DNA from 4 places in the Nitrospira japonica genome. Region 4 is predicted to be linked to each of the others. Evidence: riboswitches for the same ligand, from Rfam matches in the RefSeq annotation. Region 4 holds a riboswitch; each other region holds the start of a gene.

Region 1 (9,938 bases), 1.8 Mb from region 4:
GCCAACAACACACTGTGGATGGGCAACCGATCGTAACTTGCGGCCATCCGATACATCAGGGCCAGCGCCACCACGCTGCCCGCGAATCCACAGAGCGGCAATGCCGACATGGCCATCACGGTCGTCCCAACGCCGAACAGAACGGCGACGGATACGCCGAGCGCGGCGCCGCTCGAGACACCGAGCACGTACGGATCGGCCAACGGATTGCGCAGCAGCGCCTGCAGAGCCACTCCGACCGCCGCCAGGCAACCACCGACGAGAAACCCCAGGAAGATTCTCGGCAGACGCACCTGCAGCAGAATCGTCGCCATCACATCCGACTCGCTCCGACGATCGCTCGTGGCTTCGACCATTCGGGCAAAGATGCGCGCCATTTCGTTGAGACCGACAAACTGCGTTCCAAATTGGAGACACAGCAGGGCCAGGAGCGCGGCCAGCACCAGCAACATTCCAATGACCGCCGTCCAACGGCCTGCGCCCAGTGTCGACTTTCGAAACACTTCATCGTCGGCGAACGCGGCGGGTGCCGTCTTCGGTTCTGGTACTGGAGGAGGAAGGCCAACCGATGCGGAGGGCGAAGAATGGTCGGATGGCGACATCATGGCAAGGGAGCGGCGTTGTCCGAGAGAGAAACCTCGGGATGAATCGCTCGCGCCAGGAGCTCCAACCCTTCGACCACACGAGGGCCGGGACGGTTGAGCGCATCCGACGACACCTCACGCAATTGCCGGTGTCGGACGGCAGACAGACTGCTCCAGCGGTTCCATTCGTTCTGCTCGCTCTTTGGAACGCTTTCCACAGGACCGACGGGAAAAATGATGACCTCCGGGTCTTCCTGCAGCACCGTTTCAATGCTGAGCGTCGGATAGGGGGACGCAGCGCCATGCGCCACGTTGATCCCGCCGGCCAATCCGATCATCTGGTGAATGTAACTTCCGGGACCGACCGTGATGAGCGGATGACTGTTCAGCACGTACAGCACGCGCTTCTTGTTCGATGCCGCGATCTGTTTCGCAACTGCGGCAATGCGTTCTCGCATCCGACCCGTCACCTCATCGGACACCTTCGTCTTATTGAATATTTTCCCCAAACTTTGAATCTGCATCAGGATGTCGTCGACGGTCTTCGCGTCCATCAGAAACACGGGAATTTTCAACTCTTCCAGCTTGGCGACGACATCGGATCGGAGAAACTCCTGCGGCGCGACGATCATGTCCGGCCGAAGCGCGATGAGCGCTTCAAGATTGTGTCGCGCATAACCCACCTTCGGTTTCGACAGGGCGGCTGCCGGGAAGTCACACAGTTCCGTGACGCCGACGATTTGCTCGTCAAGACCGAGGGCAAAGAGCATTTCCGTAATGCTCGGTGCGAGCGAGACTACCCTGCTCGGCGCCTTTGCAATGTAGAGTTTCCGTCCGGCGTCATCCACAAACGTTCGCGGCGTGATATTCGCCATGAACGGCATACCGGTTAGGATCCCTTGCTGGCGGCGCGGCATCATCGCACTCTCGGCTTCCTGAACATCGACGACTCCAAAGACGAAGAGAACCAGGCACAGCCCGAACAGGAGGCAGGACCTGAAGACTCCGGCTTGGCCAAACAGTCTTTGTGCGACGGCCTTGGCGGGCGAGCAGACCGTGCGCTCCGCGTCCAAGACACCAGAGGATGACCGCGAGGGCCGGCAGGTTCGAAAGGTCCGTCGTGGCAAAGTCAAAAAAAATCCTCAAGGTCTAATGATGACCCTGAGGACTGCACCCGCTTCTTCATCCTCGTCTGCGCCCCAGCCCACGAGGGAACAGTTGGTATTCCTCCAAGCAGGTATTCTGGCTCATGGTTCGCCCTACTCCCCGCGCCTTCCCATCCGATGAATCGGACAGTGGTCTTGGCGGGTTTCGTCCCCACTGACAGCGGCGGGACCGCGAGGGATTCGCACCCTCTTCCCTTACCCGGAGGCTATGTGAGCGGGCACTCTAGGAGACAGGGACAAAACTTGTCAAGTTCATTATTGTCCGCATGATGAGCGGCAATTAGCTCCCGGCCCTAGTCAGGAACGAATCTACGCCGAAATAGCCAACAACCAGAGCAATTCTTGTGGGATACGGCCGGGCATGAGCCTTGCTGTTTGGGGAATGTTCACCAGAAACGGTCTGAAACCATCCTCTGCAGGCGACTCGATGAAACACCTCCTGATTGCACTGGCGACTCTCTGGATTCTCTTCCAAATCACCTCATTGATCGGACTCTCGAACAATCCGTCGGGGGTGACTCCACTAACCCGCCTGGCCGAGCCTCCCGCGGTCCACCTGACCGACCCCTATCACAACGCCTATTTCTTCCTCTTGGGACTGGCCTCGTCCGCTGGACTCGATCCGGGGAAGGTCGGTTATGAAATATGGGTCGAAGCACGCGAGACGTCGGACGGTCGTCGGTTCGATTACGACAAACCGGAACGACTCGACTTACAAGTGTCGCATCCTCTCGGACAAGCGTTTCCCAACTGGGACACAGAGGATCCGATCATGGCATTTCGCGACAAGAACGCTCCGGTCAAGGCTTGGACGTCGCAGCATGGTCTTCTCCTGGAGCGATACGAGCATTGCCTGGACATGTCGTTTGAGGATCGGGGGTTCGGCCAGCGGGCAACGCCCAGGTTCGCAGAAGTCATGCTCGCCCACCGACTGTACATTGCCGATGGATTCTCACGCTCCACGACTGCCGGATTGGACCGTTTGAACAAGGAACTGACGTTCTGGCGAATGGTGTTGCGCGAGGCCACGACGCCCGACATGACGGTCGCCGCACAATTCGTCGTTCAAGACGACGCCAAATTGATTTCGAGGATGGTTTCACGACCAGCCGTAGACAAGACCCTTCTGCTGACCGCTTTACAACTCATGGTTCCGCTGACGTCGTCCGAATATTCCCTCCGTTGGCCGATTCGTCATCAACTGGCTGTCGCCGGCCGCGAGACGCAAGGTCGACTCGCTCCGGCAAAGGATTCGCTGGTCTCGAGCAATCCGGAACGTGATTGGCTTATTGCCACCACACAGCTCCCGGACAATGCCTTCGCCAAGATCGAGCATCCCCGGCCACCCTCTTTTCTCGGTTATTCTTTGGGCAGCCGACAGACGGATGAAATGTATGCGGGATACTATGAAGCGATCACGAAAGCCTCGGGGACCGGAGAGGGATCGCTGCCGACCTTGCATCAAATCTCCGGCAACGTCCATCGAGGGTTTCTGGAGAGCCTGGTCAATCCCGCACCGGTCGAACCCGATTGGAATATCTTCCGCCATCAATTGATGGAAACCGACGCCAGGCTTCGTCTCGCATCGTTGCAGATCCAATTGCGACGGCCGAGCGGCACGGCCGCGGTCCCGACCAGACTGGCGGAGGTCGGGTCGCAATACTTCGATCCCTTTACGGGACTACCGATGCTGTGGAGTCAGACGCAGCAAAAAATCTACAGTGTCGGGAAAGACCGGCTTGACGACGGGGCGGATGCGTCGTTTGACATCACGGCTCCTGCGCTCGTCGGCCTGTCACCCAAGAGCTCCACGGGAAAGGATCCGCAACTGTAATTCCCCTCCATCCACTCTCCGACCGTATCCCGCGCAACGCGGATCAGTGAGCGCCATCAAAAGCGGGAATCCAGACAAGGGCTTCCTTTGCGTATTGAGTCTCGATGATGGGGATCCGCTTTCATAGGCATGACGCAAGGTGAAACTGACTCACGACCCACCGCTGCACAGACTTGTCACATCCATCGGCTCTGTGGTAAATTCCCTGCTTGTCTGTCACTTGACTTAGCCCAAGGAGCCTCCCGTGGCATTTGCATGCGATATCTGCCTCAAACGGCATCAGACCGGTAACAACGTGAGCCATGCGAACAACAAGACGAAACGTTCGTTCAACCCCAATCTTCAACGGGTGAGGGCCATCGTCGACGGATCGACGAAACGCATTCGCGTCTGCACTCGCTGTCTGCGGAGCGGTTTGGTCAAGAAAGCCGTCTAGCCGCCGATCTCGAACCCTCCGAGGGTCCCCGTCCCGTCCCTGATCTCAAGACACTTCGGGTTGGCCTCTAGGACTGGTCCCTCCCTACGGAGCGGACCAGAGCACGCGGCCGGAACGGTCGCTGAGCTTGATCGCAAGGGGCTCGTCGGGCGAGAGCGCCAGCTTCTTGCTTCCATCTCTACTGGTAAGGATGAACCCGACTTCTCCTTGAGGATCGAGTCCAAGACCCGCCCGTGCCTTGCCGCTTGAATCCAGGAGAAGAAACTCTTCCGCATTAATGCCCTTCGCCTTCTCGGCACCAGCGCTGCTCGAATCGAATATGATCCCGGTCAACGCCGATCCCACGACATTTCCCAAGAACACCACTGCAAGTAGAAGGAAGTATTGACCACGGGTCACGGCAAATCCTTTCTGTGACAGGGACATGTCGGCTGAGACAGGGAGTTGATTGGCCATGGAGACGGCTGGAACAGGCCCGGGGATCAGAAGTAAGTACGGTTGGAGCGGGCGATGGGATTTGAACCACACTCCGTCGCCGGATCGGCTCTGATGCCTGCCTCCCGGCTCCCACTGAGGGGGTCATCCCCCTCGTGCACTCCCCACGAAAGGGGCGCACCCCTTTCGAAATCCCCGTCGTGGGTCCAAATCCTTCGAAGCGCTGGAACACGTTTGGAGCGGGCGATGGGATTTGAACCCACGACAACTAGCTTGGGAAGCTAGGACTCTACCACTGAGCTACGCCCGCTCGCTGCCTCAGATCCTACGCCGCGGCGGAGATTTAAGTCAAGGAAGCCGCTTCTATGGCAGGACTTCAATCAGCGCAAACTTTCTCTTTCCCACTTTGATCCGGTAGGTGCTCCCGGGATTGAGCGTCAGCACGGCATTCGCATCGCTCTGCTTGACTCCCTCGACCTCGATCCCGCCCTGGATGACGAGGCGGCGCGCTTCGCTCTTGCTCGCCAACAGCTTGGTCATGGCAACGAGATCGACAAGGCCGATCGTGCCGCTTGCGCCAAGGTCATCTTTAGCGACCTTCACACGCACATCCGGTTCGCTGGGAAACTCCCGCTCCTGAAATTTCAGTTGGAACGCTTCGCGGGCCGCGCGCCCCGCCTCCTGTCCGTGATAGAGCGTGACGATATGCTGCGCCAGGCTCTGCTTGGCTTCCATCGGATGCGACGTCTTCACCGAGGCCAGATCCTCGGTCGTCAGCACCTCATAGTACCGGATCATCAGTTCGTCGCTGACCGACATGATTTTCCCGAACATTTCGCTCGGCGGATCCTCCAATCCCACATAGTTGCCGAGACTCTTGCTCATCTTCTTGCCGCCGAAGATTCCTTCAAGCAGCGGCATGGTGATCACGGCTTGAGGTTCCTGGCCATAGTCACGCTGCAGATCTCGTCCGACGAGCAGATTGAACTTCTGATCGGTTCCTCCTAATTCCACGTCGGCCTTCAGAACGACCGAATCATACCCTTGAACCAGGGGATAGAGAAATTCGTGGACGCTGATGGGCTTTTGCTCCTGATACCGCTTGTGAAAATCGTCTCGCTCCATCATGCGGGCGACGCGATAATGTGACGCCAGCTCGACCAATTCCGCCGCGGACATCGTGCTCATCCATCGACTGTTGAATTCGATGGTTGTCCTCTTGGGATCCAGCAGCTTGAAGATCTGCCTTTCGTAGGTCGTGGCGTTGTCCCGAACCTGATCCTTGGTCAATGCCCTCCTCGTTTCTGACACCCCGGTCGGATCCCCGATCATCCCCGTGAAGTCGCCGATCAAAAAGATCACCTGATGTCCGAGGTCCTGAAAATGCTTCAACTTGTGAATCAGAACGGTATGGCCGAGATGCAGATCGGGCGCGGTCGGATCAAAGCCGGCCTTGATCCGCAGCGGCCGATTGGCCGCCAACGCGCGGCTGAGCTTGGATTCCAATTCGGCCTGTTGAATCACCTCGACCGTCCCGCGAAGAATCAAATCGATTTGCCGGACCAATTCACTCATGCGGAAACCCTTCCGTCACCATCCGGCGGCCAGATGGTCACCTGGATCAGATTCTTGATTCTGTCGAACTTCTTTTTTCCGATGCCTTTCACGTCGCGCAAGTCCTCGACGCGGCTAAACGGCCCGACATCTTGCCGATATTTCATAATCCGTCCCGCCAGAACCGCTCCGATACCCGGAAGTGATTCCAGATCCTTCTCCGTTGCCCGATTCAAATCGATCTTCCCGACTCCCTTCGTCGGCGAAGTCCGTTTGACCGGTTCGGCGCCCTCCGTGATCGGTACCGGAATCGGAGCCGCACCAACCGGTCCTTCGACATGGAGCGCCGGTGCAGCCTCGTCCGGCAGGACCCGCACGCCATCGGGCTCTGGCTGTGGGAGCGTCCATCCGATCCAAAAAATCACGCCCATGGTGAGCGCAACCATGGCGCACTTGATCAAGAACGAGACAATCATCGATTCGCCCGCTTTCGGACCTGATGAATCGCTCCGCGCCCCGAATCCTCCGCCGCCTCCATCATGCCTTCCGCCATCGTCGGATGCGCGTGGATCATGTCGGCGATCTGATTCACATTCGCGCCGATCTCCATGGCCAGCGCAGCCTCATGAATGAGATCCGCGGCATGGGATCCGATGATGTGGGCCCCGAGTATCCGGCCCGACTCGCTTTCGGATATGATCTTGCAGAATCCGGTCGTCTCTCCCGTTGCTTGAGCCTTTCCCGTCGCCACAAACCTGAATCGTCCGACTTTGACGGCGGCATCTGCGTCCAGTCCATTCGCCCGCATCCGTTCTCGCGCCTGCGCTTCCGTCAGTCCGACTCGGCCGATTTCCGGCAGCGTGAAAATACCGGCTGGAATGACCTCATACCGAATCGTCGACCGATGGCCCATAATGTTCTCGACCGCCACCTTGCCCTGCGCCGAGGCCACATGGGCCAGCATTGCTTTCCCGACTACGTCGCCGATCGCATAGATGTCGGACACAGTGGTCTCCATGCGCTCGTTTACCAGAATCTCGCCACGACGACCGAGTTCCACTCCGGCCTCCTCAAGCCCGAGGCCGCGGCTGTTGAAACCCCGTCCAACGGACACCAGAAACATGTCCGCGACGATCTTCTCCCCGTTCTTGCAATGAACCGTGATGGCAGATTCCCCTCGCTCGACTGAATCGACCGTCGTCCCGGTCATCACCGTCACGCCGCGCTTCTTCAGCTCTCGCGCCATCGTCGCGGAAACTTCCTCATCTTCGAGCGGCAAAATGCGATCCACCAACTCCACCACGGTGACTTCCGTCCCAAGTCCACTATACAGGGTGGCGAATTCACAACCTTCAACTCCGCCTCCCAGAATCAGCAACCGGCGAGGAATGGTCGAAAGATCCAGCAGTTGCCGGCTGGTGACGATCACTCTTCCGTCTATCGGAAACTGGGACGGATTGGGCCATGAGGAGCCGGTGGCAATCACGACGGCGTCGGCCTCGAGCGTCTGTTCAGTCCCGTCATTGAGGGCAACATGCACCATGCCCTTGCCCCGTATCGTCCCGACTCCTTCCAGATGCCGAATATCCCACGACTTGAAGAGTGTAGCGATCCCCTTCACCAGAGTCTCCACGACCTTATTCTTTCTCGACACCATGCGGGCCAGGTCGTACGCGACGTTCCCCTCGAGGACCAATCCCATCGACTCGGCATGTTTGAGCTTGTCGCCGAGTTCCACGACGGCCAACAGCGCTTTGCTCGGAATACACCCCCAATTCAGGCAAACGCCGCCAAGCGCCTGAGCCTCCACGACGCTCACACGGGCGCCGAGCTGGGCCGCGCGGATTGCGGCCACGTACCCCCCGGGGCCGGCGCCGAGGATCACGATGTGCTTGGGCATGAGAGAAAACTTAGTGTTTCTGGCTTGCGAGATATGATTCGTACTGGGACGAGGTCATGAGCGATTCGACCTCATCCGAGTTCGAGAGGTGCACGACAATCATCCATCCCTTGCCGTACGGATCACTGTTGACCAGCTCGGGATGATCTTTGAGGTCGGCATTGACCTTGGCAATCGTCCCGCTCACCGGGGTGTAGATCGTCGACGTGGTTTTGGTCGACTCTACTTCCCCGATCTGTTGGCCGGCGGTAACGACCGCTCCGGCTTTGGGCAGATCGACAAATACGATGTCGCCGAGGGCATCTTGCGCGAAATGGCTGATCCCGACCGTACCGTCGGTCTCTTTCACGCGAACCCACTCATGCTCTTTATGGTATCGAAGATCAGGCGGTATCATTGGTTTCCGAATCCGGTTATCCCACCACGCTCATTTCGGGGAAAAAGTAGGCGATTTCTACCCGAGCCGTCTCAGGAGAATCCGAGCCGTGCACCGCATTGTACTCAATGTTGGTCCCGTGCTTCGCGCGAATCGTGCCCTTGTCGGCCTTCGCCGGGTCGGTCGCGCCCATGAGCTCCCGATTCTTCTTGATGGCATTTTCGCCCTTCAACACCAGCACCACGACCGGACCGGACGACATGAACGTGCAGAGGCTGTCGAAAAAGGGTCTGGCACGGTGCACCGCGTAGAATCCTTCCGCAATCCCTTTTCCCATGACCAGCATTCGCATCGCGACCGGGCGCAATCCGGCTTGCTCATACTGCGAGATGATGTCTCCAATCGCCTGTTTTTTCACCGCATCGGGTTTGATGATTGCCAGTGTTCGCTCGCTCATTATGAAACGTCTTCCTCCGGTCTAATTGTGGCGAAGTTGAAAATTTCTGCGCCATTATAGGGGCGCTTCCGGTCAGTTTCAAGACGTGACGCCGCACATCAGGAAAAGTGGCGGAGCACCTCGTGAGGCCTGAAGACCCCTCGCTCCGTGATGATGCCGGCGATGAATTCAGCGGGGGTCACATCGAAGGCGGGATTGTACACCGATACACCCTTTGGAGCGATGATGCGATCGCCAAGCATGGTCGTCACTTCCTGCGGGTTCCGCTGCTCAATGGCGATGTCGTTCCCGGAAGGAGTCTTGAGATCGATGGTCGAATAGGGGGCGGCCACATAGAAGGGAATACCATGCGCCCGAGCCAGCACCGCGACCGAGTACGTCCCGATCTTGTTGGCTACGTCTCCGTTGGCCGCGATCCGATCCGCGCCGACGATACAAAGTTGTACTTTTCCCTGCCGCATCATGATCCCGGCCATGCCGTCCGTGATAAGGGTGACCGGAATACCATCCTGCATCAACTCCCAGGCGGTGAGTCTCGCCCCTTGAAGAACCGGCCTGGTCTCGTCGGCGATGACTTGAATGCGCTTTCCCTCCTCCCAAGCAGCCCGAACGACGCCCAGAGCTGTCCCGTATCCGGCTGTCGCCAGCGCCCCGGCGTTGCAATGCGTGAGGATCGTCTGTCCGTCCTCAATCAAGCGAGCACCGTGCCGGCCCATGGCTTTGCACAGCGCGATGTCCTCTTCCAAAATACTCTGAGATTCGCGAACCAATCCGGTCTTGATGGCGGAAAGCGGCTGGGACCGAAGCTCATGGAGCGTTCGCTTCATTCGCTCGATGGCCCAAAAGAGATTCACGGCAGTGGGCCTGGTGGCAGCAAGGAGTTCGCAAACTCCGCTAAGATCGTTTTCAAGCTGGAAATAGTTCTCGGCTTCGCTCAATTGGGCCCCAAGGGCCACCCCCATGGCAGCCGTCACGCCGATGGCCGGCGCCCCTCGAACCTTCAGTTCTCGGATGGCCCGGGCAACCGATTCGACATCCCGGCATTCGAGAATCTCGACATGCTCGGGCAGTCGACTCTGGTCGAGCAATCGGATCGCTCCCTCGTGCCAGCATACGGTTGGAACCATGACCTCTTGTAGCGAGAACGATGTCCCAGTGCAAGAGGCACGCGGTTTTAACAATATGGCTCGTCAGAA
Region 2 (5,236 bases), 1.8 Mb from region 4:
CAGATCCGGGTGTGCTTCCAGAATGCCATGAAGGATCAATGCCGGATGCTCTGATAACTTCATCAAGGTCGGTCATCGCGTGATCATCCATCGCCCGAAACTCACCCTCGCACTCATCGACACGCCGCAATACAGAGGCCCGCGCAGTCGGATCCCATAGCCGATCCTCCCACAGTCAATCACTCGGGCCGAGAATGTTTCATCTCCGACTGCAGTCGGATACCAACCCCTATTCGTCAGACCGATTTCTTGGAGTGGCAATTCTTCCCACGTCATGCCTGAGGGGATGCTTTTGCTTTCTAGTCCGTCTCATCGGCATTGCGCTGCCAGAGGAATTCAGGCTCTCCGCGCTGTTTGGCCGCCCATCGAGCCAGCACGAACAGGGCGTCGCTCAGGCGATTCAGAAACTTGTTCATTTGCGGATCGACGGCCTCTTCTTTGGCCAAACGAACACCGATGCGCTCGGCCCGCCGGCAGATCGTTCTGGCCTGATGGAGCGTCGCCGAGACCTTTCCCCCTCCGGGCAGGATAAACTCCTTGAGGGGGGCCAGGTCTTTCTGACACCGGTCGATCATCCGTTCAAGCCGCACCACATCCGGCGCGGTGATGGTCGGCATATTCTTGAATGACTGACCGGGGGCCGTCGCCAGAATGCTGCCGAGATCGAAGAGCTTGTTCTGTATCCAACGAAGGTCTTCTTCAAGCTGCCTGGCCGAATCCGTAGCGCCGCTCGATTCGTCGTTCATCGCTCGGACGAGACCGACCGATGCGTTCAACTCATCCACCGTGCCGTACGCCTCCACGCGCAAGCTGTCTTTCCAAACCTGCTGACCGCCGGCCAGCCTTGTCTGCCCCGCGTCCCCCGTTCTCGTATACACCTTGGTAATTCGCATTCGATATCCTCATGTGGGTGAGGAAGGATCGGACACCGATCCCTCCTCACCGGCCACGACGTTCGTCAAACACTCACGGCAGAGGCAGTCCGTAAACGCCCGCTCGATCCGAACCATCTGCCGGTCGGTGATGCCCATCTGCCCGCACCAACAGCCGTATTGCCCGCACTCGAAGGAGCGGCCACAGCGTTCACAGATCTTCCAGACAGGACCTCGCACAGCCCCCTCTAGAGCGGGACGTCGAAATTCACCCTGACGCCTCCGAACACCGATCGGATCGGAGTTCCGAAGAACAACACTTCTTCGTACTTCTGATTGAAAATATTATCGGCCCTTCCATACACTTGAATGCTCTTCGTGACATTATAGGTCGCGGAGGCGTTGAAGACATAGAACGAGGGCACGGACTGTTGATTGCTCACGTCGTTGAAGCGTTGACCTGCGTACCGCCCCTCCAGATTGGCTCTGAACGCTTCGACCGGCTGGTAGCTCAAAATCGTGGACCATTGATGCAACGGCCACTGTGGCAAGCGGGTATCGGCATTGTTCGTCAAATTTTCCGTGCTCGTGTAGGTATATTGGAACTGCAAATCAAGACTCTTGATCCACGGCCGGTCGCGCACGAGCTGCAGCTTCGCGCTCGCCTCGACACCTTCCGCTCTGGCTGCGCCGATGTTCTGAGCACAAAATCCAAACGTCGTAAAGCCACATCCGACCGGATCGAAAACCGACAGAATCAGATTTTGATAGCGGTTCCAAAAGTATCCCGCACTGAGGACTACACGATCGTTGAACAGATACTGCTCGAGGGCCGCATCCATGCTTTTGCTCTTCTCCGGCTGTAGATTGGGATTCCCGAAATCCGGAAAGAACAGTTGATTGATGGTCGGCGCCCTGAATCCTGTCCCATAGCTGCCGCGCAGCTTGGTACCAGTTTCCTTGATCAAATAGCCTCCCGTGAAGCGGTAGGTCGTCGCGCTGCCGAATACATTGTATTCGTCCTGCCGGATGCCCGCCGTTCCGAACAATCGATCCCAGAGATTCAATTTAGCCTCGGCAAATCCGGCGTTGCTACTGATGTTCTTGCTCGGGATCGTCGTGGTGCCGGCCAGCGTATCGAAATTTTCTCCGATCTGTTCGCGGAATTGATACCCCGCGGTGACGGCGAGGGGTTTGGCTATCTGGAAGTCATGCTGCCATTCGATGCGGTTGCTGGTCGTGTTGATTTGAGAGTTGAACGGAAAGGGCACGCCCTCTGCCCCTGTTACGAGATTGCGCTCGACCGTCCCGGACACGGTACTGAGGCTTTCGGTGGCCCGCGCCAACGTCAGTTTTTGGGACCACCAATTCGTAATAGGCTGCATATAGCTGCCCGAATACACATACTGCTGACTTTGCGTCTTGGCACCGAGTATGTCGGCAGGGTCCGAACCGAAGGTACTCGGGTTGAAGGCAAATCCGTCCAGGTTGGTGATGCTGTTCATCCAACGAAAATTGAACTCCAATCGGCCGTCTTTTGGCAGATCGACGCCGAGCCGAACGGACCCTTGCCAATTGTGAAATCCGTCCCGCTCGCTTGCTCCCCGCCGATAGTTGATGGCCGAGAAACTCGCTGCATCCCAGCGGGTCAGCGCCGCCGCGACATCGAACGCCCCTTTCTTTCCTGAAATGTTGGCACCCTCACGAATCGTCGTAAACGAGCCGTACTCGACGAACGCGCCGATGTTCGGCGTGTCGCGCCCTCGCTTGGTAGTAATGTTGATCACGCCGCCCATGGCATCTGAGCCCCACATCATGCCCTGGCTGCCTCTCAAGATTTCAATCCGCTCGATGTTGTCGCTCGTCAGGTTGGCAAAATCATACGAGCCGAGCGTCGCGCTATTGACGATCGCTCCGTCGATCAACACCAGCGTTTGCTCGGGTGTCCCTCCACGCATCCGCACGCCGACGGTGGTCCCAGGACCTCCGCTTTGAAAGACGGCCAGTCCCTGCGCCCAGCGTAACGCTTCCGCGACGGTTCTCACTCTGCGTTGTTCCATCTGCTCGCCGGTCATGACTTCCACCGCGCTGGTGACTTGCTTGACGGGCACTTCCGTCTTCGTGGCACTGACGATGACTTCCGGAGCTTCGAGAACCGTTGATCGATCGACTGGCATACTTTCAGGAGGCGCAGCAGCGGGTTCCCCGGCTTGGTCAGGTACCGGTGACTCGGCGGAAATAGGACCTGCCCCCTGGCCAGGTATTGGCGCTTCTTCGGCGGAAGCGGCATGGAGGGGAACGAAAATGCCCAGTGCAAACACGAGCGCTCGAAACCCGAACGAAACGGAACACGGCGACATGAGAACCTCCCTTTGGCTCGAAGGGTGCTACTTCCTCCGTCAGTTGGGTCTCCTGACTCACGGATCGACGTTTCCCTGCGCCTTCCCATGGAACGACGTCCACAGTGGCGTTGCGGCAGGGTCACTCCCCGTTTACAGTGGCGGCACCGTGATGGATTCTCACCATCTTCCCCGGCGCTGACGGCGTATGTTCGACTGGTCCCTTCTTAGAATACTGTTACGCACCCACACGTTTTTGCAGAAGGAGCGGGTGCAACGTCCTCCTGCGCGCATGCAAACGATCTTCTCTCCAGGATTCTCACGTGCTCCATGTGATCAGCCCGGAAGATAGACTGTTTGATATGCGGCTGACAGCGGTTTCATTGCGACGAAGTCCCATTCACACGTCAGGACGGCGGAACGATCGGATGTATAGGACAAAATTCGCTTCCCGTTCTTCACGGCAAGACTCGGGGCTTTCAAAAAATCGAGGGTCCGCTCCGTACCGGTGCGGTTGCAAACAATCAAAGGAAGGCCGGTCTCTTCGGTTCGTGCTTCCCATTCACCGTTCGGACCATGGATGCCCGGACCCCACGAAGCAGGTGAAATGATCATTTGCGCTCCGTCCGTCTTGAGTGCATCCGTCAGATGTCTCGTATAGACATCGCTGCAGATCGGGAGACCGACCTTGACGCCGTCGCATTCCACTGCAGCGACGCGGTCGCCGGGCATCGACCACGATAGAGAGTCACTCTTGACGTTGATCTTGCGATGCCTGCCGATAATCCGACCGTCCGGGTCGATGACAAACACGGAGTTGTAGAGCTTCCGCCCTTCTCGCTCCGGAATCGCGAGAAACACCGTACAGCGGAGTGTTTTCACGAGCTGGCAGAACCGCTGCATCCATGGATCCGGCTGCGGTTGAATCCACTCGGTTCCGACGACCTGTGGAAACTGCAGCCCGCACACCGTAAGCTCGGGCGTCACAATCCACTGTGCACCGGTCTTAGCCGCGAGTTTCACGGCTTCGACGGTGACAGATCGATTGCGCTCGATGTCCCCCGGTACCAGGAGAAGATGGAGCAATGCGATCTTTCGACGATCGATTCCAATCATCATGTCACCATGTCGCGGCTGGGCAGCGTGACGCGTGGCAGCCCTGAAACAGGGTGGCAATCCACAAGAACCCGGCATCGATACACCGCTTCCAGCACGTCCCGCTGAACCACCTCGGAGGGAACGCCAAGCCGGACGACTTGTCCCCGATCAAGGAGCAGCACCCGGTCGCAATACTGGCTGGCCAAGTTCAGATCGTGGGACACCAGCACGATCGTCAGACCCCGCTCCTGTTTCAGCCGGTGCAGCAGGACGCAGATGCCGACCTGATGCTGGAGATCGAGAAAGGCCGTGGGTTCGTCCAGCAACAGCACACGCGGCTCTTGGGTCAGAGCTCGGGCAATCACCACACGCTGCCGCTCCCCGCCGGAAAGTTCCGTCACCCGTCGTGTCGCCAGTTTCCAAACATCCATTGTCACCATCGCCTGCTGCGCGATGGCGCGATCGCCCGGACTATCCCATCCGAATCCCAGATCCCAGGGCGCCCGATGCCGATGAGGGAATCGTCCCATCAGGACCGTCTCGGTGACGGTAAAGGGAAACGTCTGAGACGTGTCCTGTGGGACAAATCCGACGTCCCGCGCCACGTCTTCCTGCCTCAACTCAGTCAGCCGATTTCCAAAGAGTCTGATGGTGCCCTGTTGCTCCGGAATAATCCGGGCAAGCAACTTCAGCAACGACGTCTTACCAGATCCATTCGGCCCGACAATGCCCAGCATTTCACCAGGCTTCACAGAGAAGCTGACATCGCGCAAGGCCCACTGGGGCGCATCTGGGTCCATGCGGCCGTAGTGAAACCGGACCGAGCGGGCGTCATACACCGGGAACGGCCCTCTGTCGACGGACTCCGACGGCTCGCTGCTGAGATCATGTCCCGGATACGCAGTCACGACATTCGATCTTTCCGCC
Region 3 (6,810 bases), 1.8 Mb from region 4:
ACCGTCGTGCCGGCGGGAAGCTTGTCTAACCCACCCCAACGTGCCATTTCATGCACAAAGTCTGACTTGGCTTTGAGAAAATCCTTCTTGTGGGGCGGAGAGCCATAGTGCCCCAGGTGAATATGCTCGCCCCAGTAGAACTCCAGAATGCCGTCATTGGTCCAGTCATCATAAGAATTGGCGACAGAATCGGCGGAGTGATACTTGCGAGGAAACAGCAAGTACAGCACGAGTCCGATCAGCAATAAGACCAGAAGAGAGACGATCACCAATATGAACATGTTCATCATGTCGAATGTCTCAAGAAGCGTGATGTCATTCACGTCCACTCACAGTGCAAGAGAGTGGCGGGAGCAATCTAAAGAACACCTATCCCGTCCCTATTATTGATGTGCCAACAGAGGCGAAAAGTGGTGTAGATTAGCCTCGGCAGAGCGGTTAAGTCAAAGCGAAGGGTTTGGGAAGCTGGCTGAGTTCCTCATTTCAAGGAGTCCTCAAAGATGCGGAGCAGATCCTAATGAGACCGATCCGTTCGACGGTATGTTTCAGATGGTAGCCTTGAATAGAGCTGCGCAAGGTATTTGGAGTGTGGTATTTGGTAGTTGTTCGCGAACGCCGCTGCCATGAGAAACGAGAAAAGATATCGAGTTCCGGCCCGTGGAGTATCATCTCGCCATGAATAAGGGAATGATCGAAACGGACGTAGCGATTGTCGGTGCGGGTGGCGGCGGTGCCGTTTTAGCCCTGGCACTGGCAAAGCAAAACATTCGCACAGTGGTGGTCGATCAGGCAGGCAGTCCATCCAAGAGTTTGCGGGGTGAGATTATCCAACCAAACGGGCAAGCGGTTCTCGACCGTTTGGGCGTCTTATCGTCACTGCCGGCCGATGCTACGCTGTCCGTGCGGCTGTTTCATTTTTGCCGAGCCGGGGGCACGCGTCTTTGCAGCATTGACTATGGCGACTTGCCGCCACCGTATAACCGCGCCATCGTGACCCTTGCCAACGTAGCACACCATGCGATCATCGCGGCAATACAGCAACAGAAGAGCGTGGCACTTCACTACGGAACCTCCTTCACGGGACTCATACGCGAGGACGAGCGGGTTGTCGGAATATCGGCTGAAGGACGGGATGGCCCACTCACGATTCGTGCAAAGGTTGTCGTCGGTGCTGACGGAGCGTTTTCGAAAGTGCGAGAAGCTCTCAAGATCCCCGTCGATCTGCATCTCTATGGGGATGGATATCTGATTGCGATACTGGAGTCGGACGATCAGATCGCGGACACGTCCTACTACGTTGGGAATAAGACCATCTTGGGACTGTTTCCGGTCACTGGAAAGAAGGCATACATCTTATACATGATTCCCAAAGATTCGATGGAAGCCGTGAAACAGCGTGGTATCCCTGCGCTCCAGCAGACCTGGAGCCAGATCGCACCGCAGTTTAGCAGGCTCTTTCGGAATTTGAACGAGTGGAGTCAGGTCGGATATCTGCCGACTTGTCGGGTGCGCACGCCGAGATGGGTGGCCAATGGAGCCGTCCTGATCGGTGATGCCGCCCATGCGATGAATCCCCACGCATCGCAGGGGCGGATGCAGGCCATGGTCGATGCCATGACGCTAGCCGATCTCATCCCAAGCTGTCTTGCTGACAAGGACTATTCGGCCGCCAGATTGAGTGCATTTGAACGTGCCAGGCGACCGCAAGTGAACATGCTGCAACGCTTGGCCGATCAACAAGTGTTCTATTGGAATACCGGGAATCCGGTGGTGGCCCGCCTCCGCGATCGTGTGTTTCAGACTCTAGATCGAAACGCACGGCTACGCTATCAGGTTTTATCGACAACGGCAGGGTTGCGCACTGTATCGCCGTTTAGCGGGATTGATCGCTTGATTGCGGCGGGGCTATTTCCCGATATCCGGTCGCACGAACGATCTCAATAGTCGATCTGTCATGATCCCGTGTGAGCAATGTCATCGCGGCGTTCGGCTCAAGCTTGACGTTCCACCCAAGAATTCTAGATTCAGGTAAGCAATATGGCGTTGTAGTACGTCGCTCCTGTCCACATTGTGATCAGCTTGGTGGGAATTGCCTCGATACACGTTCTTTCATGGTCTCCTCCCACACGCAGTTGCAGCGGACGGTGATCCGCTATCGTATACACGCCGCCGATGAACTGCGGTGTTCGGCCGATAGGTCGTCAGAAAATCTGTCCGTTGCCGTTCTTGACATCGTCTCCGCGCGACTATAGACTGCCGACCATGCTGGTTCTCTGATTATGTCAGGGATCAAAAGGGAACCCGGTGTGAATCCGGGGCTGCCCCGCAGCGGTAAGCGAGAACGACTCCACCTTCGCACTGACTCTCGGGAGTTGGGAAGCGGTGGAGAGTAGGGAATCGGCAACTAGCCGACATGCTCGCAAGCCCGAAGACCTGCCAGCGTCTGACATTGGAGAGACAACCGATGTCGGTTTGACCTGGATGCCTCGAGGGAGGACCGTAGGTCTGAGCTGGTTCGGATCGTTTCCTTCCTTCCGTTCTTGGTTCACGACCACTTCCCTATAGTGCCTCCTTGATGATCGCCCGTGGGGGTGACGGTCGCCTGCGCGTCTGCCCATTTCGCGGCAGATCTCGTCTTGCCATACGTCTTCTCCTCCCTGCGTCATGCATCCGGGTCCGTTAGGTCCGCCGTAAGGCGCCGAATGGAGGAGTCCGTGATGCGCGTTGAATCTGCCGAGCATGTCGAACGCCCTTCGATGCCCAGGAAGCCGATTCCATCCGTGGTGCCGCACAACCGCAACCTTCAGCGTTTCCGAAAGGAGCCGTCATGATGTCTGTGCTCGCGACCTGTCTTGGGTACCCACGTATCGGTTTTGAACGTGAACTGAAGAAAGCGCTCGAATCGTTCTGGTCGAAGAAAACGTCCGCGGCGGATTTGCAGCAATGTGCCGCCGGTCTCCGGCGCCGACATTGGTCCCTCATGAAACAGGCCGGCATCGACCACATTCCTGTGGGAGATTTCTCTCTCTATGATCAGGTGCTGGACACGGCCGTGATGGTCGGCGCCATCCCCGCACGCTACCGGGCGATCAAAGATCCGCTGGTCAGATATTTTGCGATGGCTCGAGGATTACAGGAGAGTGGCGAGGGGATGGACGTGCCCGCGCTCGAAATGACGAAATGGTTCGATACCAACTACCATTACATCGTTCCGGAACTGGCATCCAAACAAACGTTTGCTCTCAACGCTTCGAAACTGCTCGGCGAGATCGATGAAGCGGAAACGACAGGTGGCGGCCTCCGTCCCGTCCTCCTTGGTCCCGTGACGTTTCTCCTGCTTTCTAAAATGGAACAGGGGAAAACGAAGGGACTCACCCCATTGGCGTTCCTCGACCAACTGATCCCGATGTACGAGCAGTTGCTCGCTCTCCTGGCGGAGAAGGGGATTCAGTGGGTTCAGATCGACGAACCCTGTTTGACCCTTGAACTCGATGATCAGGCAAAGGCGGCCTATCGGACGGCCCTGACCAGGCTCGCGGCATGTCCGGGACGGCCCCGCCTCCTCCTCGCAAGCTATTTTGGAGCCTTGGAGGACAACCTGCCGCTTGCCGCGGGATCCGGTTTCGACGCACTCCACGTCGATCTCGTTCGAGCGCCGGACCAGCTCGACGCCGTGCTCGGTGCCTTGCCGGCAACCATGCATGTGTCATTGGGTCTCGTTGACGGTCGGAATATCTGGCGCACGGACCTCGATGCCGCTCACGCGACGATCCGGAAGGCCGTTGAGATGATCGGGCCGGATCGTGTCATGGTGGCGCCGTCCTGTTCATTGCTGCATGTGCCTGTGGATCTGGCCGGCGAACAGAAGCTCGGCAGCACGATGAAAAGCTGGCTGGCCTTCGCCGCTCAAAAGCTGAACGAAGTGCGCGTGCTTGCCGATGCGGCGGGATCTTTGACCCCTTCCGGACAACCATTTCTCGACAGCCGAGCCGCGCGAGCAAACAGGTTGGCGTCCCCGATGGTTCGCAACAGCCATGTAGGCGAGCGAATGAGGGGGATCACGGAAGCATTGTTCAGGCGCACGTCGCCGTTTCCGGCGCGAGCCGAACGGCAGCGGGCGAGATTTCGATTGCCGCTGTTTCCGACTACGACCATAGGATCGTTTCCCCAGACCGGCGCCGTCCGCAGCGCCCGCGCCACCTGGCGGGCTGGGACATTGCCGGTCCCGGACTACGACAAATTCCTGAAGGAAGAGACTCGTGCCTGCATCGCCAAACAGGAAGCCATCGGACTGGATGTCCTCGTGCACGGTGAATTCGAACGCAATGACATGGTCGAGTATTTCGGCGAGCAACTCGACGGTTTCGCGTTCACCGAGAACGGTTGGGTGCAAAGTTACGGATCGCGCTGCGTCAAACCGCCAGTCATTTTCGGAGATGTCTCGAGACCGTGCGCGATGACGGTGGAATGGTCCACCTATGCCCAGACTCTCACGAAACGTCCGGTCAAAGGGATGCTCACCGGGCCCGTCACCATCCTTCAGTGGTCGTTCGTCCGAGATGATCAACCGCGGCAGGATACGTGCCTGCAGATCGCACTGGCTCTTCGTGAGGAAGTCGTCGATCTGGAACAAGCAGGTATCAAAATGATCCAGGTGGATGAACCGGCCATTCGCGAAGGTCTCCCTCTTCGACGACGGGAATGGAAAGACTATCTTCGCTGGGCCGTCGACGCTTTCAAGTTGGCCACGAGCGGGGTGCGGGACGACACGCAGGTTCACACCCACATGTGTTACTCGGAATTCGGAGACATCTTGGAGGCGATCGCCGAGATGGACGCCGACGTCATCTCGATCGAAACTTCGCGCTCGAGAATGGAACTGCTCGGCGACTTTGTCCGCTATCAATATCCGAATGAGATCGGTCCGGGCGTCTATGACATTCATTCACCCAGAGTGCCGACGAAAGAGGAGATGGCGGATCTGCTGATCAGCGCGGGCAAGGTGCTCCCTGCCACGCGGCTTTGGGTGAACCCGGACTGCGGGCTCAAGACGCGAGGGTGGCCGGAAGTCCAGGCGGCGCTCCGCAATATGGTTGAGGCCGCGCGAGTGGCTCGTCGGCAGTTCGGCGAGGAGCGCGTCGGCTGAAAGGCTGTTCCGCGATCGTTTGCGCGCACGAGCCATGAAAAGTAACGAGGCCGAGAGGGGGGCATGATGCCGATCGATGAGTCCACGTATGGTGCCAAACCGCTGGATGAAGATCGCTTTGACTATCATGTTTGGAAAGCGGAAGGACTGAGTCTTGGCGGTCCCGGGCGGGACGCCGCGGTCGAACAGGCCGTTCAGTCAGCCCGGAACAAGCTCGGTCCCGGGTGGGAGCTTGACCATATCAACCATGGCACCGTCGTTCCCCCACAGTTGGTTTTTCGGAAAGCCATGCCGGAGACGGTTCTTCATCGGCGGTACAAGAATTATGACGTGTGGTCCAGCCCGTCCCAATTCGACTCGGATGGCACGTATCTGCGCGTGGTGAAGATCAGAAACCAGCAACGAACCTGGACACGACGAATCGTCCATGAGCATGAGTCTCGGTATACGACCATCGAAGAAGCGCATGCCGAAGGATTCGTGTTGGCGCATCGAATCATTGATGAAGCCGAAAGGAATCCTTACATATTTTGAACGAAAGCGTTGCGAGCGGGGAACACGATTTGGGACGTGTGGGGGGGCTGTTGGGTATGGACCTGCCCATATCGTGAACATGGTCTGTCCGGATGCCGGACCTATTCTCGGCATCCGGTTGATCGAGCCGTTGGCCACGATCGTTAAATGGGATCGGTTGTCGGCATGTCCACTGAACTCGAAATCGCCATCAAACCGCTGTTCGCAACACCGGTATTGGTGTTCACGGTCGCCCAACACGACTGTCTCAATGCTGATCTCGCGCGCGTGATTCTTGAACGAGAGGCTTCAAGACCGGCGCATCGGGATTCCGAGGTGGTGGGTTGGTCCTCTCCTCACGATCTGTCGATGCTGGATTGGGCTGGAGAGATGCTCGGCAAGCTGTTTGATCCGGTGCTGAAGATCGCTGCACATATGACGGAGTTGTCGAGACAGTCCGGTCACGGGGAGCAACGGCTCGGCTGGCAAGTGGCCGAGGTCTGGGCCAACGTGCAGCGGCAGGGAGGGAGCAATGCATTTCATCCGCACCCCGGGAGTTTCTGGTCCGGCGTGTACTATGTCGACACCGGAGATATCCCCCAAGAACCATGCGGGGGAGAATTGAGACTCTTCGATCCGAGGGGATGCCTGCCGCGCATGCTGGCGCCGTATCTTCGATACAGCGTGCCCGAACTCCATGACGCGGGAACGAGTGTGTCGTTGGCTCCCTCGGCCGGCCAATGCCTGTTGTTCCCCGGATGGCTGTTTCACGCAGTGAACGTCTATACGGGACACACGCCCCGTATTAGCATCGCCTTCAACCTCGATCCAATTCTGAGCAAACGTGAAGCGTGATGAGCCCGTTCGGCGGCGTGAACCAGAACCGAGGCGTCCATGATCAAAGTCTTGCTGTTCGGGTTGACGTTGCGCGACGCAGTGGGTAAGCAGGACATCGACGTCGAAGCTTCTCAAGCGGCGACGGTGAAACAATTGCTGGAGTCCAATCAGGACCGGTTCGGAGCCGTGCTGCCGTTCATGATGAATCGGGAGGTAGTGATCATCGTCAACAGGCGGATCGGCACGGAAGATTCGCCCGTAAAGGACGGCGATGTGGTGAAGTTGTCCTACCAGTCGCGATACTCGACGCATGA
Region 4 (9,938 bases):
CCGTCTCTTCGACCAGCTTATTGAAATGCCCGTCGCCGTGACGGCTCTTGACCGTATCCCAGAAACCGAAATTGACATAGGGCATGCCGGGTTCCATGGGATACAGACTGTACGAACGGGCGGGATCGCGAACCGCGACCGGACAGAGCCAGACCGGCGTGATGCCGATGCGCTCGTTGAAGAACCGCGCAAATCGTGGGGCCTGTTCGATCGGAATCTCCACGTCTTGAATGACGGCCTCCTGACGGCCTTCGATCATCTTCAGGGCCAATTGCGCGACCCGTGAGCCGTGGGCCCGCTTCCACAACCTCCAGTACACTCCGGAATTGAGCCGCTCTTTGCCCCATAACCGGCGCATGATCGGATATTGCAGCAGGAAATGCTTGGAGCACCAGAACCAATCCGTATCCCAACGCCAGAGATAGTCGTGTGTGATCAGGTAATCGGTCGTCTTCTCCGTGATGGACCGGTAGTACATCTGCAGATAGGTGTAATCGCTCAGCCATTCCGCCTGGCCGACGAAGATTCCCGTCGTCAGGTAGAACGTCCGCCCGTCGAACATCGTGCCGTCCACGAAATCGGCGCCGCCCTGGCGGCAGGCGTCCGCCATGGCCTCAAAATACCGATCCGGATCCGTAAAGCGGCGGTGCGTCAGCTTCACGAAGGGTTTGATCGGAATCAGATCGATGACGGTGCGCAACGCATAGCCCAGCGTGCCGTAGGAATTGGGAAACCCGAAGAACAGGTCGCGATGATCGTTGTCGGCGGTCGCCGTGACGACGCGCCCGTCGGAGAGCAGGACGTCGAGTTCACGCATGGTCTCGTGAACGAACCCGTATCGGAACGATGAAGATTCGATGCCGATCCCCGCGATCGCGCCGCCGACCGTGATGGACTTGAGCTGCGGCACCACCGCCGGCATCAATTGGAATGGCAAGGTTTCGCGGACCAGTTCTTCGTACGTCGTCAGGGCTTCCACTTCCGCGGTCCGAGCCTGTTCGTCGATGCGAATGACGTGACGAAACTCCCGCAGATCGAGCCGAGGTTTGGCGGATCCGGTCCGATGCCGGAAGAGATTGGAAGTGGATTTCTCCAGCGAAAGTCCCTCGGAACCGAGGGACTGCATGCTCGCGGCGGCGCGCGCCCGCTTCTCGGCATACGCGTCAAAAGGAATCATGCGCTTATCGTACCGGCTCGTATCCCCCCAACGCACCGTGCTTGGACAGCACGACCTGCCAGAGGTGAATACGGCGGGCGCGGAAGGCCCCGGCCAGCGACAGGAGGTAGTACCGCCACATCCGGCGGAACCGTTCGTCGAATTTCGCCTTGAGCTCGTCCCAATGCCGGTCCACGTTCTCCTGCCATGCCACGAGCGTGCGGTCGTAATCGGGCCCGAAATTGTGCCAGTCCTCCAACACCAAGAGTCCGTCCATCGCCGCACTGAGCTGCGCGACGGAAGGGAGCATCCCGCCGGGGAAAATGTACTTGTCGAACCAGGGATCGGCCGTCGAGACCGACGCGTTGTTCCCGATCGTATGGAGCAGAAAGAGTCCGCGGCGCTTCAGCGTCCGATGGACCGTTTCCATGAGCGTCCGGTAATTCTTGTATCCCACGTGCTCGCACAGGCCGATGGCCGCGACCTTGTCGAACTCGCCCGAGGCGCTCCGGTAGTCGCCCTGAATCACCTCGACCGGAAGGTCCTCGCACCACTTGCGTGCATAGCTCACTTGTTGTTCGGAAATATTGTAGGCCGTCACGCTGCATCCGTAGTGAGTCGCGGCATAGCGGGCGAAGCCGCCCCATCCGCACCCGAGCTCCAGGACCCGTTCTCCCTTCTGAAGGTGCAGTTTTCTGCAGATGAGGTCCAGCTTGTGCTTCTGCGCCGTCTCCAGATCCTGGGCCCGTTTCCAATAGGCGCAGGTATACTGCATGTGCGGGCCGAGCATTTTTTCATAGAAGGCATTGTCCAGATCATAATGCTGCTGGGCAACCCGCTTCGAAAGCCGCATGTTCTGCATGTTGAACAGCCGCGCCTTCAATGCGTTCATGATCAGGTATTTGTCGACGACGGCGTGATCCAGCGGCACATCGTGGAACTTGGCGAAGAAGTCGTCCAAGCGCCGCGAATCCCACCAGCCGTCCATGTAGGATTCGCCCAATCCCAACGACCCTTCCGCCAGCACCCGGGCATAGAAACGGTCGTCGTGGACACGGATGTCGCCCGGCTCCGGTCCATCGACCTGGATGCCGGCCTTTTCAAGCAAACTCTCGATCGTGGATTTTTGACTCATGATCCGCTGTTCAGAATGGCCGACGGCACCCGCCATGACAACCCTATCGGAGGGCGGCCGGTGCCTGGGGGCCGTCCGATCGGAAGGACAGCTCGGTGGCGATGGTCGCGGCTTTGATCTGCGGGGGCGGCGTGCGGATGTCCCATACAAGCCCAACCCACGACAGGACGACGAGGACGTAGTAGGACAGGTCCACCTCCCACCAGAACCAACCTTGATTGGCTGCAATCTGATAGTGGTGGTGATTGTTGTGCCAGCCTTCCCCGCAGCAAAGGAGAGCGAGGATGAGGCTGTTTCTGCTTCCGTCACCGGATCGGTATCGAACGGTCCCGAACAAATGAGTCAGTGAATTGATGAAGAACGTGCAATGGTAGAGCGCCGTTGTGGAGATGAAGAAGCCCCAGACCAACCCCGGAAATCCCCAGAGCAAATAGAGCAGGCCGCCGTAGACAAACGGGGGAAGAAAATAGAACCGATCCAGGAACCGAATCTCAGGATAGCGGCTCAGGTCCTTCACCAGGGTCAAGTCGGTCTTGACGTGATCATCCGAGAGGATCCAGCCGACGTGCGAATACCAGAACCCCCGCTGCAGAGGGGAATGGAAATCTTCTTTCCGATCCGAATACTTATGGTGATGGCGGTGATGGGCGGCCCACCACAACACGCCCTTCTGTGCCGACGTCATGGCCCAAAACGCCAGTAGAAATTGAAACATCCGGCTCGTCTTGAACGACCGGTGCGAGAAATAGCGGTGATACCCCGCCGTGACGCCGATCATCCTCACGTAGTAACTCACGACGGCCAGGACAACCCATTCCCATCGTACACCCGTCAGGATTGCGGCAAGACAGAGCAAGTGGATGGCAACGAACGGGAGCGACTCCCACCAGCAGAAGCCGGGAGATTTAGGCGGGATCGACTGATCGGGACTGGTAGCTACCACGGGGCCCTCTGAGAGCATCTGCCAATCGCTAATCGCACCGATTCTCGTCCGACCGTTCTCTCAACGGACCCCAAATGCGTCACATGGAGACTCGGAAGCGGAATGACCCACGAAGAACCGAATAACATCCTTGACCAAAACCTTGCGAAAGCCGGTAAGTAGACGACACACAGCCACTGCTCAGACAAGCGTGTCTGCCCCTGCCGGACGCGCTATACAATCATCCACCACCCGAGCGCGACGACGCCGAACAGCAGTGGTGCCGTGACTTGGTGGGCATTAAGCCGCTCCTGATCACCCGGCGGGATGGGTAATGACTCTAAGATATCTGTTTTTGAAATTCAAGGCCAGCGCAATCGGATTGAGCAGAAATCCCGAAAAAGATCTTACCACGGCACGGCCCGGAGCCGAAGCCCTCGAGGGAGCGTGACGGAGGGGAGAGACGCAGGGGGGCAGACCGTGGACAGATACCTACAACGAAGAGGCCTCGCGCCTGCGCTGCATCGACGGCCTCGCCACTACCTCCACGTTCGAATACGATCGTGAATCTTTGCCAACTCGACCATCGAGGAATGGGGCTCCGATAGACAAATCCGACAAAGGCAGGCCTGCCCCTCGGATCCGCATCGGACACGATCGAGGACCTCCGGTGCAATGGATGACTCGAAACACCAACAGGCTCTGCTGCCGGCCGCCATCCCGCATTCATTCCCCTGTCCGCAGCGCGGGCACTTGGCCGGATCGAACTCCGAGACGCTCACGCCGGCGCACCGGCGAAGCGGCTTGGAACCACCCCAGCCGCCTCGACTTCCGCCCACCCGCATGCCCTGAGTCCGCAATCCGGATCCACACGGGGTCGCGCCGGCGGCCAAACCCGCCCGCCTGCCACGCAACCCGGCGCCGGGTATCGTCCGTCAGAATGCCGCATCGAAGGCTACGTCTCCGGTCACGCCCACCTGATACGCGGACACACGCCGTTCAAAGAAATTCGCCACTTCCTGCACATCCTGAAGATCCATGAACGTGAAAGGATTTTTCGCCCCGTACCGTTTCCGGAGGCCGAGGGTCGTCAGTCGTTGATCCGCCACAAACTGCAGATACTGCCGCACGTCGCGCAAGGAGAGGCCCGCCACGCCTCCACCCAAGAGATCTTCGGCAAACGCGGTCTCGCAGGCGACGGCTTCGTCCATCATCAGCCCGATATCGGCCTCGAACGCTCCGTCGAACAGCTCCGGTTCTTCACGGCGGACTTGACTGACCACCTCGAAGGCAAAGGCCATATGGGCGCTTTCGTCTCGAAAGACCCAGTTGGTCCCGCTCGCAAGCCCGTGCAACAGGCCGCGTGACCGGAGGAAATACACATAGGCGAACGCGGCGAAGAAAAAGAGTCCCTCGATGCAGGCGGCGAAGCAGACCAGATTCCTCAAAAATCGGCTCCGCTTCTCACGGGAATCCAGGGCATCGAGTCGGTGGATCGAATCCATCCACCGGAAGCAAAATTCGGCTTTTCGCCGGATCGAGGGAATGGTTTCCACGGCGGCAAACGCCGAGAACCGCTCGTCAGGGTCGGGCACGTACGTGTCGAGCAGCGTCAAATAAAATTGGACGTGCAGGGCCTCCTCATAGAGCTGCCGGGACAAATACATCCGCGCCTCCGGCGCGTTGATGTGCTCGTACAGATTGAGGACCAGATTGTTGGCCACGATCGAATCGCCGGTGGCGAAGAATGCGACGAGCCGCTGCACCAGGTGACGTTCGGCGGCGCTCATCTTCGTGCGCAGATCGCCCACGTCGGTCGAAAAGTCCACTTCTTCCACGGTCCAGGTGTTCTTGATCGCCGAGCGATACATGTCGAAGAATACGGGATACGCCATGGGGCGGAGTGTCAGGCACATACCGGGATCGAGCAGCCGCGCCGGCCGTTTGACGTGGCTCATTGGCAAGCCTCGCAGCTTCCGGGATTCTCGAGCGAACAGGCCACGGCGTCCGTGCCCCGTTCGCCTGGCGACTTTTGCGGCGCGGCGTCGACCGTGGCTTTCGCGATGCGCGTGGCGGGCCGGGAACGCAGGTAGTACGTCGTCTTCAATCCCTTCTTCCACCCGTAGAAATACATGCTCGACAATTGGCCGATGTTCGGATTTTCAATGAACAGATTGAGCGATTGACTTTGGTCGATGAAGGCTCCCCTATCGGCCGCCATGTCGATGAGGGACCGCATCGGAATCTCCCAGGCGGTCCGATACAGGGTTCGCAGGTCGCTCGGCAGTTCATTGAGCCCTTGCGCGGAGCCTTCGGCCAGCTTGAGGCGCGCCCGCGTCTCGCTGTTCCACAGGCCGAGCCGCTTCAGGTCCGCGACGAGATACCGGTTCACTTGGAGAAAGTCCCCGGAGAGCGTTTCCCGCTTGAACAGGTTCGAGACCTGCGGCTCGATGCATTCGTAACATCCGGCGATCGACGCAATCGTGGCGGTGGGCGCGATCGCGACCAGAAGCGAATTTCGCAGCCCATGCGTCGCGATCCGCGTCCGGAGCGCGCTCCATCGCGCCGGATCGCTCGGTTCGATGCCCCAGGCGTCGAATTGCAGTTCGCCTCGCGCCGCCCTCGTGTCCTCGAACGCGGGATGACGGCCCTTCGTGATCGCGAGATCCACCGAAGCCGAGAGCGCGTGGTAGTAAATGTCTTCGGCAATGCGGGCAGACAATGCGCGCGCCTCCGGAGCGTCGAAGGAAAGCCGCATTTGAAACAACACGTCCTGCAGGCCCATGACCCCGAGCCCGACCGGCCGCCAGCGCAGATTGGACGACCGGGCCGCGGTGATCGGGTAATAATTCAAGTCGATGACGCGATCGAGCTGATACACCGCGCATCGCACGGTACGGCCCATTTTCTCGAAATCGAACGAGACGGCGCCGTCGGAGCCGGCCGCGGTATGGCGGGCAAGATTGATCGAGCCAAGGTTGCAGACGGCCGTTTCGTCCCGCGACGTCACCTCGAGGATTTCGGTGCAGAGGTTCGACAGATGAACGGTCCGCCCCGGCAACGCGGTCTGGTTACAGGCACGGTTCGACTTGTCCTTGAACGTCATCCACCCGTTGCCGGTCTGCGCGAGCGTCCGCATCATTCGCGCATACAGCTCGCGCGCCTTGATGGCTTTTACCGCGAGCCCGGCCTCTTCCGCCCGGACGTACGCCCGCTCGAACTCTTCACCGTAAAGATCCGGCAGTTCCGGAACGGTCTTCGGATCGAACAGACTCCAATCAGCGTCGGCTTCCACACGCCTCATGAAGAGATCCGGAATCCAATTGGCAAGGTTCAGATTGTGGGTTCTGGAAGCTTCGTCGCCCGTGTTGTCGCGCAGTTCCAGAAACTCTTCGACGTCGGCGTGCCACGGCTCGAGATACACGCAACAGGCGCCTTTACGCTTTCCACCCTGATTGACCGCGGCAACGGAGGCGTCGAGCGTCTTCAGCCAGGGGATGATTCCGTTCGAGTGTCCGTTCGTGCTCTCGATCAAGGAGCCGCGCGAGCGCACACGATGATACGCCAGACCGATGCCTCCCGAGAACTTCGACAGCATCGCCACGTCCGTGTAGCGTTGATAGATATGCTCGAGGTGGTCGTCGGGCGAATCGAGCAAGAAGCAGCTCGACAACTGCTCGTGCTTCGTCCCGGCATTGAACAGGGTCGGCGAGCTCGGAAGGTATTCCAAAGATGACAACAACCGGTACAGTTCCAGCGCGTCGGAGACGGTCTCTGACAGCGCGCAGGCGATGCGCAGGAAGAACTGCTGCGGCGTCTCGATCACTTGCCGGGTCGCCGGGTGTTTGAGCAAATACCGGTCGTACACGGTACGCAACCCGAAATATTCGAACTCACGGTCCCGCTTCGGATCGAGCGCATCGTTCAACTTGCGGCTGTTTTGCGAGACGAAGTGTTGAAGCCGCTCGTTCACCAATCCCAGGCGATACCCGGCGGCGACGGACTGGGAGAACGCGTGGATCTCCTGATTCCGCACCTCCTTGTCGATGTAAGTCGCCAGCAACCGGGCGGCGAGTCTTGCGTACTGGGGTTCCTCCACGATCAGGGCAGCAGCCGTCTGGATCGAAAGCCGGTCGAGTTCGCGCGTCGTCGCCCCGTCGTACAGGCCGCTGATGGTCTTGGTCGCGATCCGAAGCGGATCGATGTCCGAGAGGCCGCCGCAGCAGCGCTCCACGGCACGGACGATCTTCATGACGTCGACCGGTTCCGTCGACCCGTTGCGCTTCTTCACCCGCATGGTGTGCTGGGAAGACACCTCATCGTTCCCGCCATGTGGAGAGAGGGGTGAATCTGAGACGGCGAGACTCTCGATGCTCTCGGTTGGTTCACTGGGCATGCACGTCCTCCTCGTTGGGTCGGGTAGCGCAAAGGATGCCCCTTTGCGGCGAACCGCGAGAAGTCGTTGCCGGCCGAAACGCGTGAGGGAATCAACACGGTTCCGAGACCGACCGCCACCCCCGCGGGTGAGAATACAGCTGTAGAAGGATGTTGGTCGTGAACCAAGAACGGAAGGCAGGATGACAGTCCGAACCAGCTCAGACCTACGGTCCTCCCTCGAGGCTTCCAGGTCGAACCGGTTTCGGTTGTCTCTCCGTCACCGGGTGCTGGCAGGTCTTCGGGCTTGCGAGCGCTTCGGCTGTCGCCGGATTCCTACTCTCCACCGCTTCCCGGCCGGAAGGCCAGTGCGTAATCGTGGAGTCGTTCTCGCTTACCGCTGCGGGGCAGCCCCGGATTCGCACCGGGTTCCCTTTTGCTCACTGAATAGGAGATCAGTGAACCAGCACGGGCGGAGTCTATAGTCGGCCCCTGGTGAAGTCAAGCACGCGCGACCGGACGCTCGATCAATATTCAAACGCGACGCGGTAGAGCGCCGGCACCATCTCGACGCCCAGCTGCGCCAGCTTGGCTTTCATCGGCGTGACGCTCTTCTCATACGCCTTCCAGTAGATTTCTTCGTTGTCCCAAATCGCGATGTTGATGAAATTGAACTTGCTGTCCGGCTTGAGGCTTCGATGAAACTTCCCGCTGATGAAGCCAGGCTGGGAGGTAATGTCGGCCTTCACGTCCTCCCACCATTTCACGAACGCCTCTTCCTGCCCCTTCGGAACCGAGAACACGTTGATCAGCGTCACCGCCATGATGCACCTCCCCAGGATCAGTACGGTCGATCGAGTTCACCAGGTATCATTATGCTGTCGTCGTACAGAGCGATGAAAGGGGTGTGAGCGCGGGTCCTGTCGCGGCAACCAGCCCCCTGGTGCTCGCTCCACCCATCCCCCAGCGGGTCCCTTCCGCTCCGCGCGACGGGGCACCCGGTCACCGCGACACCCGCGCCAAGCAAGATATAGGTTGAGGGAGCAAGAATGCGTGCACGTTTGAGGTGAATCGGGCCACCTTCATGCGGCTCCAGCATATCGACGGAATACCCGTTTCAGTTTTCCGAACAATGATGAAGCCTGGGTAGAGAGACCACGAGGTCTGCTACCTAAGCGGCCATTGGGACTTGTGTTTCCGCTGATGCCGAGTTATGCGGCCTGCTCCGGGCAGGTGGCGTCGCTGTCCGCAGATCCATTCAAGCGTCGCTTGGAATGGATCCAGTTGCGGCGCCAAGCATCAACGAGGCTAACAGCGGCCAACAAGGCCCAGGCCTCAGCGAAGGTAGCAGACCGAAGCCCGATGGCACAGCTGCGTGACCGAGAGCATTCGTCTTCCACATCTCTGTTTGACACTCCAAAATCCATTTGCTACTCTCCGCGCCGTTCCTTCCCTTTGATATCAAACACCGCTTTCAACCCCATGAACATCAAGGATTATCTCGAACACAAACAGGTCGAAGTCGATCGGTTTCTCGATCAGGTTACGCCGGCCGCGACGCTGCCCCCGACCACGCTTCACGAAAGCATGCGCTACAGCCTCATGGCGGGTGGAAAACGGATCCGCCCGATCCTGGCGATCGCGGCGGCTGAGGCGGTGGAAACCAACCCGCCCGGCTTGATGGCGGTCGCCTGCTCCCTGGAATTCATCCATACCTATTCGCTGATCCACGACGATCTGCCGTCGATGGACAACGACGACTTTCGCCGCGGCAAGCCGACCAACCACAAAGTGTACGGCGATGCCATGGCGATCCTGGCCGGCGATGCGCTGCTCACGATGGCCTTCGATCTCTGCAGCCGGCCCGATCTGATGAAGGGCTGCGATCCGACCAGACAAGTCCGTTTGATTCAGGAGCTAGCCTATGGCTCCGGTCACGCCGGCATGGTCGGGGGACAGGTATTCGACATTCAGGCGGAAAACCGGGACATCGACTTGGCCGCGCTCCAGAACATCCATAAACACAAAACCGGCATGCTGATCCGCGCCGCGGTACGAATGGGCGCGATCGCGGCCGGAGCCACCGACCGCCAACTCAACGACATGACGGGCTACGCTGAGGACATCGGACTGGCCTTTCAAGTCGCCGACGACGTGCTGAACGTCACCGGCACCCGGGAAGAGCTGGGCAAGAATCCGAACACGGACGCCGAGCGCGGCAAGAAGACCTATCCGACCTTTTATGGAGTCGACGGCGCAAAGAAGTTCGCCGACGAATGCGTGGCCCGGGCGATCGGCCGCCTGTCCTCCTTCGGCCAATCCGCCGATCCGCTTCGCGAGATCGCCCGATA

The links. A riboswitch is a leader RNA that binds a small molecule or an ion and turns the genes downstream of it on or off. The one in region 4 is predicted to bind cobalamin.
Region 1: another riboswitch for cobalamin. It lies ahead of NSJP_RS16230 (ABC transporter substrate-binding protein); the one in region 4 lies ahead of NSJP_RS07685 (ribonucleoside-diphosphate reductase subunit alpha).
Region 2: another riboswitch for cobalamin. It lies ahead of NSJP_RS16210 (TonB-dependent receptor plug domain-containing protein); the one in region 4 lies ahead of NSJP_RS07685 (ribonucleoside-diphosphate reductase subunit alpha).
Region 3: another riboswitch for cobalamin. It lies ahead of metE (5-methyltetrahydropteroyltriglutamate--homocysteine S-methyltransferase); the one in region 4 lies ahead of NSJP_RS07685 (ribonucleoside-diphosphate reductase subunit alpha).

What each region holds. Positions count from the first base shown of each region.
Region 1 is NZ_LT828648.1:3,423,399-3,433,336, forward strand. Features, by position in the region: gene NSJP_RS16225 (FecCD family ABC transporter permease) at 1-503, opposite strand, end outside; gene NSJP_RS16230 (ABC transporter substrate-binding protein) at 602-1,711, opposite strand; cobalamin riboswitch at 1,800-1,991, opposite strand; gene NSJP_RS16235 (hypothetical protein) at 2,178-3,584, shown strand; gene rpmB (50S ribosomal protein L28) at 3,829-4,020, shown strand; gene NSJP_RS16245 (hypothetical protein) at 4,105-4,419, opposite strand; tRNA gene NSJP_RS16250 (tRNA-Gly) at 4,691-4,765, opposite strand; gene tyrS (tyrosine--tRNA ligase) at 4,819-6,030, opposite strand; gene NSJP_RS16260 (ComEA family DNA-binding protein) at 6,027-6,485, opposite strand; gene lpdA (dihydrolipoyl dehydrogenase) at 6,482-7,909, opposite strand; gene gcvH (glycine cleavage system protein GcvH) at 7,920-8,306, opposite strand; gene ndk (nucleoside-diphosphate kinase) at 8,323-8,745, opposite strand; gene mtnA (S-methyl-5-thioribose-1-phosphate isomerase) at 8,841-9,869, opposite strand.
Region 2 is NZ_LT828648.1:3,417,636-3,422,871, forward strand. Features, by position in the region: gene NSJP_RS16200 (cob(I)yrinic acid a,c-diamide adenosyltransferase) at 300-893, opposite strand; gene NSJP_RS16205 (cysteine-rich CWC family protein) at 903-1,112, opposite strand; gene NSJP_RS16210 (TonB-dependent receptor plug domain-containing protein) at 1,121-3,232, opposite strand; cobalamin riboswitch at 3,257-3,429, opposite strand; gene NSJP_RS16215 (carbon-nitrogen hydrolase family protein) at 3,548-4,330, opposite strand; gene NSJP_RS16220 (ABC transporter ATP-binding protein) at 4,327-5,217, opposite strand; gene NSJP_RS16225 (FecCD family ABC transporter permease) at 5,214-5,236, opposite strand, start outside.
Region 3 is NZ_LT828648.1:3,409,952-3,416,761, reverse strand. Features, by position in the region: gene NSJP_RS16195 (methyltransferase domain-containing protein) at 1-290, opposite strand, end outside; gene NSJP_RS16190 (FAD-dependent oxidoreductase) at 676-1,944, shown strand; cobalamin riboswitch at 2,250-2,455, shown strand; gene metE (5-methyltetrahydropteroyltriglutamate--homocysteine S-methyltransferase) at 2,831-5,146, shown strand; gene NSJP_RS16180 (hypothetical protein) at 5,210-5,680, shown strand; gene NSJP_RS16175 (TIGR02466 family protein) at 5,846-6,514, shown strand; gene NSJP_RS16170 (MoaD/ThiS family protein) at 6,554-6,810, shown strand, end outside.
Region 4 is NZ_LT828648.1:1,606,195-1,616,132, reverse strand. Features, by position in the region: gene NSJP_RS07710 (FAD-binding oxidoreductase) at 1-1,177, opposite strand, end outside; gene cfa (cyclopropane fatty acyl phospholipid synthase) at 1,182-2,291, opposite strand; gene NSJP_RS07700 (acyl-CoA desaturase) at 2,335-3,234, opposite strand; gene NSJP_RS20065 (cysteine-rich CWC family protein) at 3,753-4,058, opposite strand; gene NSJP_RS07690 (ribonucleotide-diphosphate reductase subunit beta) at 4,149-5,171, opposite strand; gene NSJP_RS07685 (ribonucleoside-diphosphate reductase subunit alpha) at 5,168-7,609, opposite strand; cobalamin riboswitch at 7,863-8,070, opposite strand; gene NSJP_RS07680 (antibiotic biosynthesis monooxygenase family protein) at 8,115-8,411, opposite strand; gene NSJP_RS07670 (polyprenyl synthetase family protein) at 9,070-9,938, shown strand, end outside.